DNA from 3 places in the Paenibacillus sp. HJGM_3 genome. Region 1 is predicted to be linked to each of the others. Evidence: riboswitches for the same ligand, from Rfam matches in the RefSeq annotation. Region 1 holds a riboswitch; each other region holds the start of a gene.
The links. Region 1 has a riboswitch for cyclic di-GMP ahead of ACI5FR_RS33005 (hypothetical protein). Riboswitches for the same ligand answer to the same signal wherever they lie in the genome.

Region 1 (5,594 bases):
AAATTGTCCGGATCGGCCCCGACCCGGCGGTTCTCGTTCAGCGCGTCGATGGACGCCATCTCCTCAGGCGTCAATTCGAAGTCGAAGATCGCCGCGTTCGCCTCGATCCGGCTAGGCGTGACGGACTTCGGAATCGTAACAAGGCCATGCTGGATGTCCCAGCGGAGGATGGCTTGGGCCGCCGATTTGCCATGCGCGGCTCCGATCTTCGCCAGCAGCGGATGGTCGAGCAGCTCGCCGCCCTGCATCAGCGGGCTCCAAGCTTCGATCTGAATGCCCTTCGCTTGGGCATACTCGCGCAGCGGCTGCTGGGTGAGCCGCGGATGAAGCTCGACCTGGTCTACGGCAGGAACGACCTTCGCGTCCTGCAGCAAATCCTCCAGGTGGTGCACATGGAAATTGCTTACGCCGATTGCCCGTACCCGTCCGTCCGCATACAGCTTTTCCAGCGCTCTCCAGGTGTCTTTATATTTGCCTTTAACCGGCCAATGAATCAGATACAGGTCCAGCACTTCGAGCCCCAGCTTGTCCATGCTCGTCTCGAACGCCCGCAGCGTGGAATCGTAGCCTTGTTCGCTGTTCCACACCTTCGACGTGACGAACAGCTCGCCTCGGCCAACGCCGCAAGTGCGGATCGCTTCCCCGACCGCCGCCTCGTTGCCATAGATCGCCGCCGTATCAATGCTGCGGTAGCCGGCCTTCACGGCCGCGTGCACCGCGTCGATCAGCACCTTGTCGTCGGTCACTTTCCAGACACCCAAGCCCAGCCGAGGCATCTCGACTCCATTGTTCAAAATGGTGAATGTGTTCGAAATCATACGAACCCCTCCAATCGATAGTGTGGTGGCGCATAGCCCTCATTATAGCATACCGTTCCCTAATCAAATAAAAGATCCGGGACTGTACGCCGCCGGTCCCTGATCTATGGATGGGATCGGGATATTCGGAAATTTGCAGCGATGATACGGAAGAGCAAATAAAGTCCCACGCCGATGACCGCCCCCGCGGTATCGATGCCGACGTCGATCGCGAGCGGCGTCCGGTCGCCCGTCAGGCTCTGATGGAATTCATCCGAGGCCGCATACAGGGCGCAGAATAGAACGCTGAGTCCGAATAGCGCCGCCTTCCGGCGGATTCGGTACAACGCGTACGCAACCGCCGCCCCCAACGCCATATAGATGAACAAGTGCGCTCCCTTGCGGATGAAAAATTCTACGAAGCCCGGCACGCCCAAGTGCTGAATGCTGACGACCTCCCCGGCGTACTGGAACCGGACTCCCGAGAACTGCTCGGCAATTTGCTTCTCGGGCAACAGCTTGTGCAGCCTCGGCCTCATATCTTGCTTGTGATACGGCTGGGAGGAGGAGTAAAAAATGACGGCCATGATCAAAACGGCCGGAATCCATCGTATGTAAGATGTTGCTCTCACCTGCATGCCCCTTCCCGGCCTTGGTCTCTCGTACAAGCGTATTCCTTGATTATAAATCAATTCCAAAAGGACGCCAACTTGACAACCCGGGCGAAATGAGAGAAGGGGCTGTCCGGCGGGTTGCAACACCACCGAGATCAGCCCCTATTCTGAAAAACGTCTACTTCATCACGATACCGCCGTTCCGCGCTTGTATTCCTGGCATGACAGGCAAGTCGCCACGTCGACACAGGTCGGGTGCATCGCTCCGGTGAACTTGGTGCAATAGATCGGCGTTTTGAATTCAATGTTCGAGGAAATCATCGAGCAGTAAGCACAGCCTCCGATCAATTCCACCGTCAGCCGATGGAGATCGGTTTTCAACTGCTTTACTTCATCCACTATTTCACCCCCTAAGTTTCCCACAAAGTGACGCGTTGCCTCACCAACCAAACGATGCGTATAAATACAAAAAAGACGCTGCCCTAAAGACAGCGTCTACCATCCGCTCTTGGGCAACCCGGCTGTCATAGCATTCGCTGTAGACCCGTGGCTTTGCGTCCCCGCCTTTCGTGCGGGTTTGCCATATCATGCTAATGAACTATCGTACCTCTCAAACAGAGAAAATAGTATCATACTACTCCCCTTGGCGTAATAGGACCAAAGCACTAATTGTTGTCAGCTTTACTTACATCAGCTTCACCGCTTCAAACCGCAGCCTGACGTAGTCCACCGTCCACACCCCGTCCGCGAACAATTCCGCTCGGAGCGCCTGCCCGACGTCGGCGATGACGGCCTCGACTTGCTCCGCTGTGAGGCCGCTCCAATAGGCTCCTCCGAACATGGTGAGCCAGTGGCGCAGCCCATGGTCGCCGTCGTTCAGCGGCGTGGGCCGCTCGAACGTGACGAGCCGCCTGACCGTGAACCCCTGGGCCTCCAACAGCGTCGCATATTCGCCTGCCGAGGGGAAGAACCAGGGGTTGCGCGCGGCGGCGTCAATGCCGAGGCGCCCTACGGCCTGCTCGAGCGCATGCACGATGCGCTCGACGTTGCCGCGGGCGCCGAACTCGCCGACGAACCGGCCGCCAGGCCGGAGCGCCGCGGCTACCCCGCGGATGACGGCTGCCGGCCGCGTCATCCAATGCAGCGCCGCGTTCGAGAACACGGCGTCATACGTGCGGGCGGGGCGGAAGCCGTGCGCGTCCGCCACCTCGAAGTGCAGGCCCGGGTACTTGCGCCGGGCCTCCAGGATCATCGCCTCCGAGGCATCCAGGCCGTCGGCGGCGGCTCCCTTCGCGGCGATCTGCGCCGTCAGATCGCCCGTGCCGCAGCCGAGGTCGAGCACATGCTCGCCCGGCCTCGGCGCCAGCCAGTCCACGGCCCCCATCCCGTAGGCCGAGACGAAGCCCAGCTGCCGGTCGTACAAGGTGGAATTCCAGTCTGTCGGTTGCGGTGCGTGGTTCCATTCCATGCAACTCACTCTCCTTTTAGTACCAGTTTGACGCACGAAACGTTATAAGTGAAATATATAATAACTATCGATTCTATAATCGATGCCTATAACGGAACGAGCACCTAAGGAGCACGAGCTGCTGCAGCCAAATAGACGCATTTGCCCGAAAACTCTATCATTTGATAATCCAGGCCATATTTGATAAAGTGCCCTTTGGAATGTTCAACTACAGGAGGGTACGATCGCTTTGATAACCGAAGTAACCAAACCGGACTTGACGCCGATGCCGATCTATCGCTGCAGCAACCGGGATTGCAAAGCCTGGGTGCGCGAGGAATTGACGACGGCGCCATCGCCGGAATGCCCGCTGTGCCGCAGCAAGATGATCCGCAGCATCAAGCATTTGCCTAAGCTGGCCAAAGCGAAACAGCCGCGATCGAGGTAAGGCACCGTTTTCGCTCCAAGCCGTCGGGGTGTCCAGCGTTTGTTCTTATTCCCAAATTCCTAGCGTCACTGCGAACTAAAGCCCGAAGCCCGCTCCATGTGAGCGAACTTCGGGCTTTACGCTTTTCGCTTTAAGCTTTACTCGTCTTCGGCCGCTCAGCGGTTCAACAGGCTGCCCACGTAGCGCAGCAGTTCGTTGGCCGAACCGGTCGTATACCCGTGCTCGTCGACCAGCCGCTTGATGACCTCGTTGATCTTCTTCAGCTGATTCTCGTCCGGGGTCTTCGTGGATGTCGTGATCTTCACGATGTCCTTCAGATCGGTGAACAGCTTCCGCTCGATCGCCTCGCGCAGCCGTTCGTGGCTGCCGTGCTCGAACTTTCTGCCTTTACGCGCGTAGCTCGACATCCGGATCAGGATCTCCTCGCGGAACGCCTTCTTCGCGTTCTCCGAGACGCCGATCTGCTCCTCGATCGACCGCATCAGCCGCTCATCCGGATCCATCTCCTCGCCGGTCAGCGGGTCTTTGATTTTTTGCCAATTGCAGTACGCTTCGATGTTGTCCAGGTAGTTGTTGAACAGTGTCTTCGCCGACTCCTCGTACGAGTAGACGAACGCCTTCTGCACTTCCTTCTTCGCCAGCTCGTCGTATTCCTTGCGCGCCACGGAGATGTAGTTCAAGTACCGCTCCCGCTCCTCCTTCGTGATCGAAGGGTGTTGGTCGAGGCCGTCCTTGAGCGCGCGCAGCACGTCGAGGGCGTTGATGAACTCCAGGTTTTGCCGGATGAGCGCGCTCGAGATGCGGTTGATTACGTAGCGCGGATCGATGCCGGTCATGCCTTCTTCGATGTATTCGTTCTGCATCTCCTTCAGGTCCGCGTCCTTGAACCCCTCCACGGTTTCGCCGTCGTACAGCCGCATTTTCTTAACGAGGTCCATCCCCTGCTTCTTCGATTCCTTGAGCCGGGTCAGGACGGAGAAGATCGCGGCCGCGCGGAGCGAATGCGGTGCGATGTGGATGTGCTTCATGTCGCTTTGCTGGATGAGCTTGCGGTAAATTTTCTCCTCCTCCGACACCTTCAGGTTGTACGGGATCTGCATGACGATCATCCGCGATTGAAGCGCCTCGTTCTTCTTGTTGGCGATGAACGATTTGTATTCGGATTCATTCGTGTGGGCCACAATGAGCTCATCGGCGGAGATGAGTGCGAACCGGCCTGCCTTGAAATTGCCCTCCTGCGTCAGCGACAGCAAGTTCCAGAGGAACTTCTCGTCGCACTTCAGCATTTCCTGGAATTCCATAAGGCCCCGATTCGCTTTGTTCAGCTCTCCGTCGAACCGGTAAGCCCGGGGATCGGACTCGGTGCCGTATTCCGTAATCGTGGAGAAGTCGATGCTGCCGGTGAGGTCGGCGATGTCCTGCGACTTCGGATCCGACGGACTGAATGTCCCGATGCCGACGCGCTCCTCCTCCGACAGGAAAATACGCTCCACTTGCACATCCTCGATCCGGCTGTCATATTCGGTTTTGAGCCTCATCGAGCAGGAGGGGCATAAGCTGCCTTCAATCTTGACCCCGAGCTCCCTTTCTACGTCGGCTCTCAGCTCGGTGGGGACGAGGTGCAGCGGCTCCTCGTGCATCGGGCAGCCTTTGATCGCATATACCGCCCCTTCCGGCGTGCGGCTATATCGTTCCATCCCGCGCTTCAGCATCGTCACGATCGTCGATTTGCCTCCGCTGACCGGTCCCATGAGCAGCAGGATGCGCTTCTTCACGTCGAGCCGCCTCGCCGCCGAATGGAAGTATTCTTCTACCAGCTTCTCCACGGTGCGATCGAGTCCGAAGATTTCATTCTCGAAAAACCTGTATCGTTTATGCCCGTTCTCTTCGGCGATCCCGTGCCAGGCAATCATATCGTACACGCGCGCATGCGCGGTTTTGGCGACTCCTGGATTGACTTTGACAATATCGATATACTCAGCGAACGACCCGCTCCAGGCAGCTTGCTCCTGCTCCCGCCGGTGCTCCAGTATCCGTTTAAAAATGTCCATGGTGCCCTCCTCTCATCTGTACACGGCTAAACGAAATGTAAAAGCTTCTCTCCTGATGCAGATCTCGGGTGCTGGACATCCTGGCCATCTGTCTTCGCATAGCAACAGCCCATCCGCCTTTACGTCAAACGTTCTCAGGATGTGAATCGGGGTCCCCGCATAATGTTTTCGCGACCTGCTTCCGAGAGCTCGGCTCCCCTCGTGGGGGTAGGTGCTGATTGTTCTTGCAGGTATTAC
Region 2 (5,594 bases), on a different contig from region 1:
AGCCTTGATGGTCCCGCACGATCCGCGACGACACCCACAACCCGACCCCCAGCCCATATGGTTTGGTCGTGTAGAAACGATCCCCGATTTGCCGGAGCGCCTCATCATCCAGCGGACCGCCCTGATCGCGAATGCGGATGACGACCGCGTCCATCTCCTGCACCAGATCGATGAAGACGCATCCGCCGGGCGGGGTCGCCTCCAGAGCGTTCGTCATCAAGTGCAGAAGCGTCAGCTTAATCCGGGACGCATCGCAGAGGATGTCCCGCATATCCGTATCCGACCGGATCTCCCAGTGAACGTCGGCTATGAACGCCTTGGGCTCGAGCAGGCGGACAACTTGTGCGACGAGCGTCGCCGGCGAGTGCAGCTCGAGAGGACCCATCGGCTTCGTAGGGAGGGTCCCGCCCTCCAGGAGGAGAGCCAGATGCTCCAACTCGCGGCGCATAACCCCATAGAGCGGCGTCCGTTCTGCATCCTGCTCCATTAGCAGCTCGACTACCTCGGACAAGGCATTCAACGGGCCCTGTAGCTCCTCAGTGAATTTGACCGCCGTGCGGGACATGGCGTCGAGCTTGTCGGCCTCGCGCTGCCGCTCCTCCTCGAGCTTGATACCACTCTGGTCCTTGGCCAGCGCGTAGAAGCCGGCAATCTTGTGATTCACGATGATCGGGATATTCATCACGTGAACCGGCACTTGTTTGCCGTTGCCGGTCATTACCGTCACATCATAATCGATCGGACTGCCTTTGACCGTATAGGTCATATAATGCTCCAACGCTTTCGCTTGCTCAGTCGGACATATAATCGAATTGAACGTGAGCTCCTTGATCTCTTCGGCCTTGTAACCGAGAAGCTCCTCTGCAGCCGGATTCATATCGAGCAGGGTGCCCTGGCTGTCGAACGTGCAGATCGGGTCGGGATGGTGCTCGAACAATTGCTCGGACTGATTCAGCGTAAGCGGTGCCCGGTTGCGCAGCTTGCGTTCGTACATATGCAGATCGGCCAGGTGCATCAGCTGCTCCATATCCTTCGTGTGTCCGGTCGAGACGGCCTCGCCGATGGAGAAAGTAAACAGGAGCGGGTCGCCCCCGCGCTCGGGAATATAGCGGCTTTGGTTCAGTCGCCCTTCGATCTTGTCCAGCAGCTCCTCGGTGCGAGCGTGATCTTCTACGACGAGCACGAACTCATCGCCCCCCAACCGGCCCACCACCCCGTTCAAGCCTTCGGTCATCTTCTTCAGCGCTCCCGCGAAATGGACGATCACTTGATTGCCGACCATATGGCCGTATGTATCGTTAATTTGCTTGAAATGATCAAGGTCGATCAATAAGACTCTCACCCGCCGCCCGACGTCAAGGAGCTTTTGCCCGAACAACAGCGTCTGTTGCAGGGAGTGAAGCCCCGTCAGCGAGTCGATCATGGACAAGTGCCGGTATTCGTTGCGCTCCTTCAATAACCTTCGGATGATGTGAGCAAGCAAGGAATAGACGAGTGCATTCAATTGGACGGCGAACATATTCGACCATAGCACTTCGCTCTCCAAATGGCCTTGATACCGGAGCAAAAAGAAGGACGATAAAAGTCCCGCCGCAAATGAGATACGCGGATTCGGCTCGATCAGAGCGAACAGGAGCAGCAAAGGATACAGGATGAACCGAAAACAGTAGAAATCTACTTGCGGGAGGAAGACGAAGAGAAGTCCAAAAGCCAATCCGGCGAACATATTCGATTTTAGCCTGGAGGAGCGATTGCGGACGAGCAGTGCAAGACTGAGCGAAAAGGCAATCGAAACGGCGAGCTGGAAGCCACGGTCGAGTCCGGCTGCGATCGCGCTGGCCGATGTGAAAACTGCGAGCGGGATCATGAGCACTTCCATTCGTTCGTACGGAAGGTTAGAGCGCCATTTCAAGCGAATGATCGGTTTTAGCATAGGATCTTCCTTTCATCACAAACACCTGAAAACGAAAAAGCCATTCCGATAGCACAATCGGAACAGCTGGGTATGCATCAAAAAAACATAGGGATCCTGTTTTTTCTTCGGCAACCCAGCTGTCATAGTTCGGGAAGAACCTTAGACCTGTGGCTTTGCGTCCTTGCCTTTCGACAAGTTTGCCATTATCGAAAACGGGGGATTGAAAATTAGTTCTTTTTTACTATACCACGAATGCAAATCGATTCCAAGAGCCAATTTATCAGAATATTCCAAATTGTGATATTTGACACAAAAATCGATGATCGCTTATCATAACTGTTTTCTTACGAAATCCCATCATCAGCTTGTCTATTCGCCTAAGTCTTGAACAATGTCAAAAATAGGTCTTATGACTCATCTCGCTCCAGCTCGCAAATTGACCCTGCAATATACCGGGTTCCGTCCTCGAGATAGTAATAATAAGTGATCAGCACACGTCCGTCCGGCAGTTGCGCCGCGCTCGTGTACCCGATATCGGTTCCGTAGCCGTCGTCCCGGATGACATATTCCGGAGCCGTGCCAATGTTCGTACACTCCGGATCGAGCAAGAGCGCTCGGATGCCATACGGCTCCAGCCGATACCCATAGTTCAGCAGCACCCGTCCATCCGCCAGGCGCAGCGCATTGAACGGACTTGGCGAGTAGATCGGCCACATCTTGACCTCGCTCCACGTCCGCCCCCCGTCGTGCGACTCGGACGTGAAGAGCGGCGATGCCGTCCTTTCTTCTCCCGGCTCCTTGTTCAGCTTCACGCTGCGGATGAACAGGATCAGCTTGCCTGATTCCGTCTGAAACAGGTTCGGCTCGTGATAATGGTATTGCCCTTCATACCCGGGGAGTACGGCGAGACGCTCCCAACTCTGTCCGCGGTCCTCCGTTCGCCCTACCGTCACGTTGAATGTATCGCCCTCCCGCTCATAGAACGGAGCCAGAATCGCTCCATCCTCCAGCTCCACGGAATTCCCACGGATGACAACATCCCCGAGCTCCACCAACTCTGGCGTATCCCAAGTCTGTCCCCCATCTGCGGAACGGATCGAATAGCAGCCCGCCATACGGCCGATCCAGCGATCCATGACTCGGTGCCAAGTACCCGGCTTCATCTCTGCGGGAGCATCGTCACGTTCGTACACCTTCCAGGTGAAATAGGTGACGAATATCGTCCCGTCTCTCAGCACATTGAGGCTGGGATCCTGAACGCCATGGAAGAAGTCATCCCATATAATGGTCGCGTCCGTATCCCAGTCCAGACCGTCCGTCGAACGGATCGTGACGGCCTTCGAGGAAGCGTCTACGTGCGTGATCGCTCCGTCATAGGCCGTGCGGCGATCGGGCGCTTGCCGGAAGCCGATCCGGTAAGATCCGTCGTTCAACCGTATGATGGTCGGAAACGTGTTATAATGCTCATCCTTGTAAATCTCTACATGTTTAATCGTTTTAATGACGGCCATTGCAAGTCCTCCTTTAACCTCTAAATCAACCTGATTTAAACCCATCTCATCCTTTCAGCGACCCGATCATAACCCCTTTGGCAAAATACTTCTGAAGAAACGGATACACGGCGATAATCGGCGTAATCGCGGCAATGATCGTCGCGGCCTTGACCGACTGATTCGTCACTTCGGTCGTGATCTGGATGTATATGCCCGTACTCGTCGTGTCGATCCGGTCCTGCTGGAAAATTTTCTGCACGAGCAGCTGCAGCACGAAATCGCTTTTCTCCCGCAAATAGATCATCGCATCGAACCAGGCATTCCAGTGGGAGACGCCCGACCATAAGGCGATTACGGCAATAATCGGCATCGAGAGCGGGAAGATGATGCGGAAAGCGACCTGCACCGGGTTCGCGCCGTCGATGAGCGCCGAGTCCTCGAGCTCCTTCGGGAAGCCCATGAGAAAATTACGGGCCAAAATGATATACCAAGCATTGGCCAGCGTAGGCAGGATGAGCGCCCACATGGAATTCAGCAGCCCCAAGTGGCGGATGTTCAAGTAGGTGGGGATCAGTCCGCCGTTGAAAACAATCGTGAACAGCATGAACAAAGTAATCGCATTACGGAACGGCAAATCTCGGCGTGAGAGCGAGTATGCCGCGCACATCGTGACGATGACCGTAAGTCCGGCCCCCAGGACTGTGCGGAGGATCGTATTGCGATAGGCGATGTAGATAATGTCGCTGCTGAACAGCTGCTTATATGAGGCCAGATTGATCCCGTCCGCCCACAGCCGGAGGCCCAGCTTGTCGACGTAAGCCGGCGCGGTCATGGACAGCATAATCAGGTTCCAGAACGGATAGAGGAACAGGAGGGACAACACGACCATCAGCCCGATGTTGAACCAATCGAACGATCGGCTTAGCAAGCTCTTGGACCTATAAGTATTCACTTGGCCGTCCCCCTCACCAAATTCCGTATTCGTTAAAGCGTTTGACGATGTAGTTCGTCCCGACGACCAGCACGAGCGCGACCACATTCTTGAACAAGCCCACAGCCGTGGAGAACCCGTATTTCGTATCAATGAGCCCGATGCGGTATACATATGTGTCGATAATATCCGCTACACTGTACACGGCCGGATTGTAAAGATTGAAAATTTGGTCGAAGCCGGCATTCATGACGCCCCCGACGTTCAGGATGAACAGGACGGTCATGACCGGAACCAGGGAAGGCAGCGTAATGTAGCGGATTTGATGGAAGCGGTTCGCTCCGTCAATCGTCGCGGATTCGTACTGGTCCTGGTTGATGCCGGCGATCGCCGCCAGATAGATGATGCTGCCCCAGCCGACACTTTGCCACAAATGGCTGACGACGAGCACTCCGACGAACGTGTCCGGGTTGGCCAGGAAATGAATGGGCTCGCCTCCGAACAGCGTAATGACGTAATTAAGCGCCCCTCTCGATGGGGACAGCAGCTCGATCATAATCCCGGACAAAATAACCCAGGACATGAAGTGGGGCAAATAGGAGATCGTCTGGACGACGCGCTTGAAGCTGCCGTTCGCGAGTTCGTTGAACAGCAATGCTAGAAGGATCGGCGCCGGAAATCCGAACAAGATGTGCAAGCCGCTGATGATGAGCGTATTGCGCAGGATGCGCCAGAAGAACATGTCCCCGAACAGCTGGTTGAAGTTGTCCAGGCCGATCCAGGGGCTGCCCCAGATTCCGTCGATAAAGCGATAGTTTTTGAATGCCATGATAACGCCGTACATCGGAAAATAGTGAAACACCAGGAATCCGAGGAGCGCCGGAGCCAGCATGAGATAGTAAAAGCCGTATTGGCGCCACCTGCCGCGTCGCTTGCCCAGAGCTTCCCGGGTCAGAGCCGGCGACAGGCCGGCCGCTTGGTCGCTCATCCCGTTCCCCTCCCCGGTTATTTTTTATTCGCTTCGTCGTACAGCTTCTGATAGTTGTCCAGGATCGCTTGGCCGCCGGCATCGAGATATTTTTTCTTGTATGCTTCCCATTCCTTGTCGATGTCCAGTTTGCCGACGGTCGCGTTCGTCTCGAATTCGGTGACGACCGTCGTGACGGCAGTGCCGTTCTTCAAAAGCGCTTCATTGGTGGAATTAATCATAAAGTTGACGTCGTTGTACTTCTTAGGGCTGCTCATCGCCACATCA
Region 3 (5,594 bases), on a different contig from region 1:
CCGGCTACCCATCCGAAGAGCGACAAGCCGTGAAGGTCCCGGATAATCGTAGGCAGCGCGGTCGAGACGACCGTCTGATCCAATTCCGAGAACACGAGTCCGAGGAGGAGCCCGATCAGGATGAGGGTTTTGTTGTTGTTCGTTTTTACCATGAGGTGGCACCTGCTTTTTTCATGAGTAGTAGGAGGATCCGTTGTCAAATCCTGCTATGCTCCAGTATAAGAGGTGCCGCCCTCCTTGCCATCAGGCGCGAGGTTCAGCGCCTGCTCGGTCTCGAGGAGGAGCCGGGCATACTCCGCCGCCGCGCAAACCCCGGCCCAGTAGGCCGGGTCGTCCTCGAACCGCCTCCCCATCGTGGTGATGGGGAGGGGATAGGCCGCCATCCGCTGCGCGATGGCGACAGGATCCATCCCCGGGACGACGGGGATGTAATGCATGCTCGCCAAATCCGCCTCGGCGATTTGGCGGTGGATGCAGGCGCGCGCTTCCGGCGGCAGCTCCGCTGGAAGCGGCAGCGTCGCCGGCGCGAGGCACAGGTCGCCGAGCGCCGCCAGCGTGTGCGCGCAGAGCCCGCGATGCCGCTCCCGCGCGTCCGCGAAGCCGAGCCGCGGCACGACGATCGCCCGCCCACCGAGCGCCAGCGTGGCGTGCACGAGCTCGGCCGTCTCGGTCGCCGTGTGGCCGAGACGGGTGCCCGTGCCGACGATGCCGGGACCCATCGTCGCGATCGCGATGTCCGCCCGGTGCACGTGCCGGGCGGTGAGCAGCGCCGTGAACTTGTTCACGGCTTCATGGGTGCCGCCGTAGGCGTGGCCGTACGTGACCGTGCCGGCGAGCCAGCCGCAGGCGGTCAGCGCGGCGGCATGCCGGCTGTAAGCGAGCGGCAGCGCGCCGCCGTCCGTCATGACGTAGGAGAGCCGGAGGCCACCAACGCCAACGCCAGTGCCGCGCTCGGCCATCAGCCAAGCGCAGGCGATCGGCAGCATGCTGTGCAGCTCGCCGATCAGCACGGGCAGGCCGTCCAGCTGAGGCCGGCCCCGGAACAGCTCGTGGTGCGGGCTGGCCGCCTCTTCTACAGCGAGCACCGCCCGCTGCTGCGGCGTATACCGCAGCTTCATGATGTGGCCTTCTGCCTGCGGTATGGTATCTAGTTCAACCATTCCCTTATGCTCCAGCACGTGGTGAACGAAGTGCATTCCGCCGCTGCCCAGCTTCAGCCTCTCCGCAGTGACATTCAGTACAACTCGAACTCCCGCTCGTACTCGAATCATCCCCGTCTCCCCAGGAAAATGCACCGCCCCTTCCAAATTCCCGTTGCTCATCTGCACTTGAAGCTCCTGGACTCCTGGATGATTCTCTTCGACGGTCACAACAGTCCCTATTGCCCACATGATGGTCATTTCCGCACCCCCTCTCTACTAACAGAGTAGCAGGCGCAACAGTTAATTATGTCTGCAACAGTCTAAAACAGCGTCCCCCGCTGGAACAAATCCGAATTGTCCAGCTTCCATCCGCCACGTTCCGACCATTTCACCTGATACCAATGGTTCTGAAAAATATCCTTGATCAGGTTGTTGCCGAAACTCCGGTCCCGCTGACTGGTCTTCACCAAGTAGGAGCCGTCAGGCTGTAAGGTCGCCGATATCGATTGAATGTCGCTTCTCCATTGTGTGTTTATGAAGTAAGGCGCTAGCACTGGAACACGAACGGCGATAGGTCGGCTCGAATCCAACAAGTCTTGCGTCGCCTTATGCTCGTCCCCTTGTCTTAGATGCTTCAGGAAGCGGACGATAAGCTGCTGAGCCAACACATCCGGTTTGCCGATCCGCACCTGACGCTCCACGCCGTCCCACTCCACTTGCAGATGAAGAGCTTCTCCAATGAAGCGAAGTGGTACGAATGTCGTTCCATCCCGCAACATGGGAGCGACTGACAGCTCCGTGCGTTGATTATCCACCGTCGCTTCCGTACTCCCTAATTGCAAACGGATGTCAACTCCTGCCTTAGTGCCCCGAACGGTCTGGGTCCATTCATCCCAGCCCACATCGAGTCCCAACTTCTCAAACACCGGACGAAACGGAACCATCGTTGTACCTCCATGAATATAGGGTGACTGGGTGAACGCGACATCTTCCCCATTCACTTGAATGCCAATCCCCGCAGGGGAGATACGGAATAACCCAACTCCGTCCATAATACCCAGAACTCCCCCATCCGGAGCTGGAGCCAGCGTACTGACCGTAAGGTTGTTCTCGTTGCGAATAAAACGGAATTGCTCGTTCCCTTCCGCGTCCAGGCCATAAAGATTGCCGCCGCTATCGCTAAAATAGGCATCACCTGACTCATTCCATACTAGATTGCGAGGAACTGTGAATCGCGTGTCTGGGAAGGTGTATGTGTAGCGAACTTGTCCCTCTAAATCCCGCACAACAAGAGCGTTTTCCTGGGGGACTACGGAATAGCTTCCCCCGGGCATGTTTATACTGCGCACAGTTGATGCAGGGACTGCTGCTCTCGAGTCGAATGCAGCCAGCAGCTCGCTTTCGGTGAGCCACTTCTCCCCGTCCAAATACAATCCCTTGTCATTCTGAATGACAACACGGTTCGTTCCCTTATAGCGGAGAGTTTGTTCCGTTGCTTTTTCAACCGATCGAAGCTTGCCGTTTTGGAGATCGATCGTGATATACTCCCCGTCCGTGGTTAACAGAGCCGCCATCTGAATGCTAGGATATACCCTAATACTGAGCAAATTCGTTCTGATACTTTGGCCACTGCCTTCGAACTTGATTCGGTCTGTGTACTTCCACTGGATTCGACCCTCCCGGTCATAACTGACGACTCCTGCCTCCGTAAGGGCAACGATTTGGTCTCCGACAAAAGCAGGCATTGTCGATAAAGTAGGTGGCTCTAAAACCGTCTGATCAAGCAGGATTTGACCGAAACGATTGAGAAGGACGAGTTGTTTCGTCGTAACAGGCTCCATCTTGGAATCTATAACTCTGAATGTCGAGTTATTTCCGGATATTTGTACAATGATATTCCCATTACCAGAAAGATTCATCCTGATGATTTTACTTTGGAATGGCTCCGACATCCATAATTCCTCATTTTCGCTGTTCACAGCATGCACAATATTGCTGTCATCGTAATAATAGAAAGTCCCTTTCCCGTCGGTCATCAATCCTTGCAACCCGTTTCCTCGGTTCATCCATTTCCATACGTAGGCACCGTCTGTTCGGAGAATGGCCTGATTCTGTATCGGCTTACCATACTTATACAGCTGGAAAGGCAAAACTTGATCCAACTCCTCAGTAAGCCGGGCCCCCTCGGCCTCTGCATGCCCGATCCCTATGCCTCCGAATCCGGCACTAACCATTAACGTTAAAGCCATACAGGCTGCACCGAATTTAAATCTCCATTGCTTACCCATTGATAATTCGCCCCTTCTTAATGAATTCACCTATTAATACAGCAAAAAACCAAACAAACTCGGCAACCCGGCGACCATTCCAGCTTCTTTCAGGATTAGGCCCGTGGCTTTGCGTCCTCGCCTTTCGACGAGTTTGCCTTTTCAATTCATCTGGTTCTTTATGCCTATCTTATACAGTCCATACTGCTCGTCTTATTCTTCTGCATTTCCCATAAAAATCCTTCACCAAATCAGAAAAATACAAATAAAGAAGGAATTCTGACGATTTCTGTCGAATCCCATGCGCGAAGTAGTTGGAAATGAAAGGAGTTGCAGCTATGTTGAAAAAGGCCCTTGCCCTTGCTCTAACCGCAACACTATTATGCGCCAGTCCGATTTATGCGGAAGATGCAGCCCCTATCCAGGTGTTCGTGAATCGACATCAGCTTAAGATGGAGCTGCCCCCATTCATTAGGGAGGGAACTACGTTCGTGCCGTTTCGTCCGATTTTCGAGAAGCTGGGATTAATCATTAATTGGGAGGAAAGCTATAAGTCTATCGAAGGCCATAACGCCAATTTTGACATCAAGCTGCAGATTGGAAGCCTTGAGGCACAAGTCAACAATAAACCTTATACGTTGGACTATGCTCCGGTGATTATTGATGGAAATACATTCATCCCGCTTCGTTTTGTAGTTGAGAGTCTCAATGGTATCATCGAGTGGGATGACACTACCCGGACCATCGCCGTGTCAACAACTCTTGAGGAGAAGCTACTCCTTTCCATTGCAAAACAAGACTTGCTCCAGGCCAAAGCCTATTTGAAGCTCGGAGCATATGCCAATTACACAAACGTTGCTAATCAGTCGGTACTGGAGCTAGCGATTGCCAAACTGCCTGCCTTAGTGCCGGATCTGCTTCAAACCGGGGCAGACCCGAATTCCAAGAGCTTGTCCGGCGACTACCCGCTTCATGAAGCCGTTCAGCTGAATCAAGTCGAAGTTGTGACAGCCTTACTAAATGCACAGGCACTAACTTCGGCCAAGGATTCCAGTAATCGGACACCTCTAGAGCTTGCCATAGAGATGCAAGCATCCCCGGCATTGACCAAACTGCTGGAGGAAGCCAAAAACACCCAGTCCACGGCCGCGCCCAAAATGCTATGGCCGGTGCAGGTTAATAACAAGTACGGCTATATAGATCGAGTGGGACATATGATAGTCTCTCCTCAATATGATGCGGCCGAGCCATTCTCAGACGGGATGGCGGTGATTGGTATACATGAACAGAAGACTTGGCTGCATGGTTATATCGACTTATCTGGCAAGGTTGCATTGGAGCCCACATACAGGGCAGCCTATCCATTCTCTCAAGGCCTTGCTCCAGTCTCGATCGTGAACGGCTCGCTGTCCGCCAATACTTTATTTATCGACAAAACCGGAACTGCGCTTACTGGAATCGCCTACAGCTTGGCTTCTCCCTTTCATGATGGGATGGCTGCTGTCATGACTATTCACACTCATCTGGACGAATATAAAATCGGATTTGTGGATTTAACGGGCAAGGAAGTTATACCCCAGCAATATGCATGGGATATTACGCAGTCGCAAGGTTTCAACGAAGGATTGGCGGCCGTCACCAAGGATCGAAAAAACTGGGGGTATATTGATACCACTGGAAAGCAGGTCATTCCGTTTCAGTACTTGAAGGCTAGAACCTTCAGTCATGGCCTCGCTCCAGTAAAAACGAGCGCCGATCCCAAGTCATCTTGGGGATTTATCGATGCTAGCGGAAAGCTCGTTCTAGAGGCGAAATATATGGATGCAAGAGAATTCACGGAGGGCTTGGCCGCCGTAAAAATGGCTACCCCGGACGGAGGAGCGTGGGGGTACATAGATACCAAAGGCACCATGGTCATCCCGCCTCAGTTTGAAAATGCCGACTATTTTCGTGAAGGTGTTGCTGCAGCCAGCAGTTTGGGTGCAGCCAAAAAAAACGGGTACATCAACACGAAGGGCGATTGGGTCATTCAACCGAGTTTTCGTTACGCTTACCCATTCGAAAATGGGATAGCAAGCGTGTCCATAATGAATGGAAAAGAAACGACCAGCCGCTATATCGATCATACGGGACGGTTCATCTGGGAACCGCCCGCTGAAATGTAATTGTTCTGAAATGGCAACAG

Region 2: linked by a shared signal. The riboswitch ahead of ACI5FR_RS03850 (diguanylate cyclase domain-containing protein) and the one ahead of ACI5FR_RS33005 (hypothetical protein) in region 1 are both predicted to bind cyclic di-GMP.
Region 3: linked by a shared signal. The riboswitch ahead of ACI5FR_RS30345 (stalk domain-containing protein) and the one ahead of ACI5FR_RS33005 (hypothetical protein) in region 1 are both predicted to bind cyclic di-GMP.

The regions. Positions count from the first base shown of each region.
Region 1 covers NZ_JBJGED010000050.1:10,236-15,829, forward strand. Annotated here, with positions in the region: gene ACI5FR_RS32995 (aldo/keto reductase) at 1-818, opposite strand, end outside; gene ACI5FR_RS33000 (VanZ family protein) at 923-1,429, opposite strand; gene ACI5FR_RS33005 (hypothetical protein) at 1,598-1,810, opposite strand; cyclic di-GMP riboswitch class I at 1,920-2,003, opposite strand; gene ACI5FR_RS33010 (class I SAM-dependent methyltransferase) at 2,097-2,879, opposite strand; gene ACI5FR_RS33015 (cold-inducible protein YdjO-related protein) at 3,109-3,306, shown strand; gene ACI5FR_RS33020 (PrkA family serine protein kinase) at 3,462-5,357, opposite strand.
Region 2 covers NZ_JBJGED010000002.1:344,694-350,287, forward strand. Annotated here, with positions in the region: gene ACI5FR_RS03850 (diguanylate cyclase domain-containing protein) at 1-1,933, opposite strand, end outside; cyclic di-GMP riboswitch class I at 2,040-2,127, opposite strand; gene ACI5FR_RS03855 (sialidase family protein) at 2,323-3,426, opposite strand; gene ACI5FR_RS03860 (carbohydrate ABC transporter permease) at 3,473-4,360, opposite strand; gene ACI5FR_RS03865 (ABC transporter permease) at 4,374-5,327, opposite strand; gene ACI5FR_RS03870 (type 2 periplasmic-binding domain-containing protein) at 5,345-5,594, opposite strand, start outside.
Region 3 covers NZ_JBJGED010000040.1:7,968-13,561, forward strand. Annotated here, with positions in the region: gene ACI5FR_RS30335 (MDR family MFS transporter) at 1-152, opposite strand, end outside; gene ACI5FR_RS30340 (DUF3866 family protein) at 207-1,400, opposite strand; gene ACI5FR_RS30345 (stalk domain-containing protein) at 1,463-3,430, opposite strand; cyclic di-GMP riboswitch class I at 3,489-3,578, opposite strand; gene ACI5FR_RS30350 (WG repeat-containing protein) at 3,748-5,574, shown strand.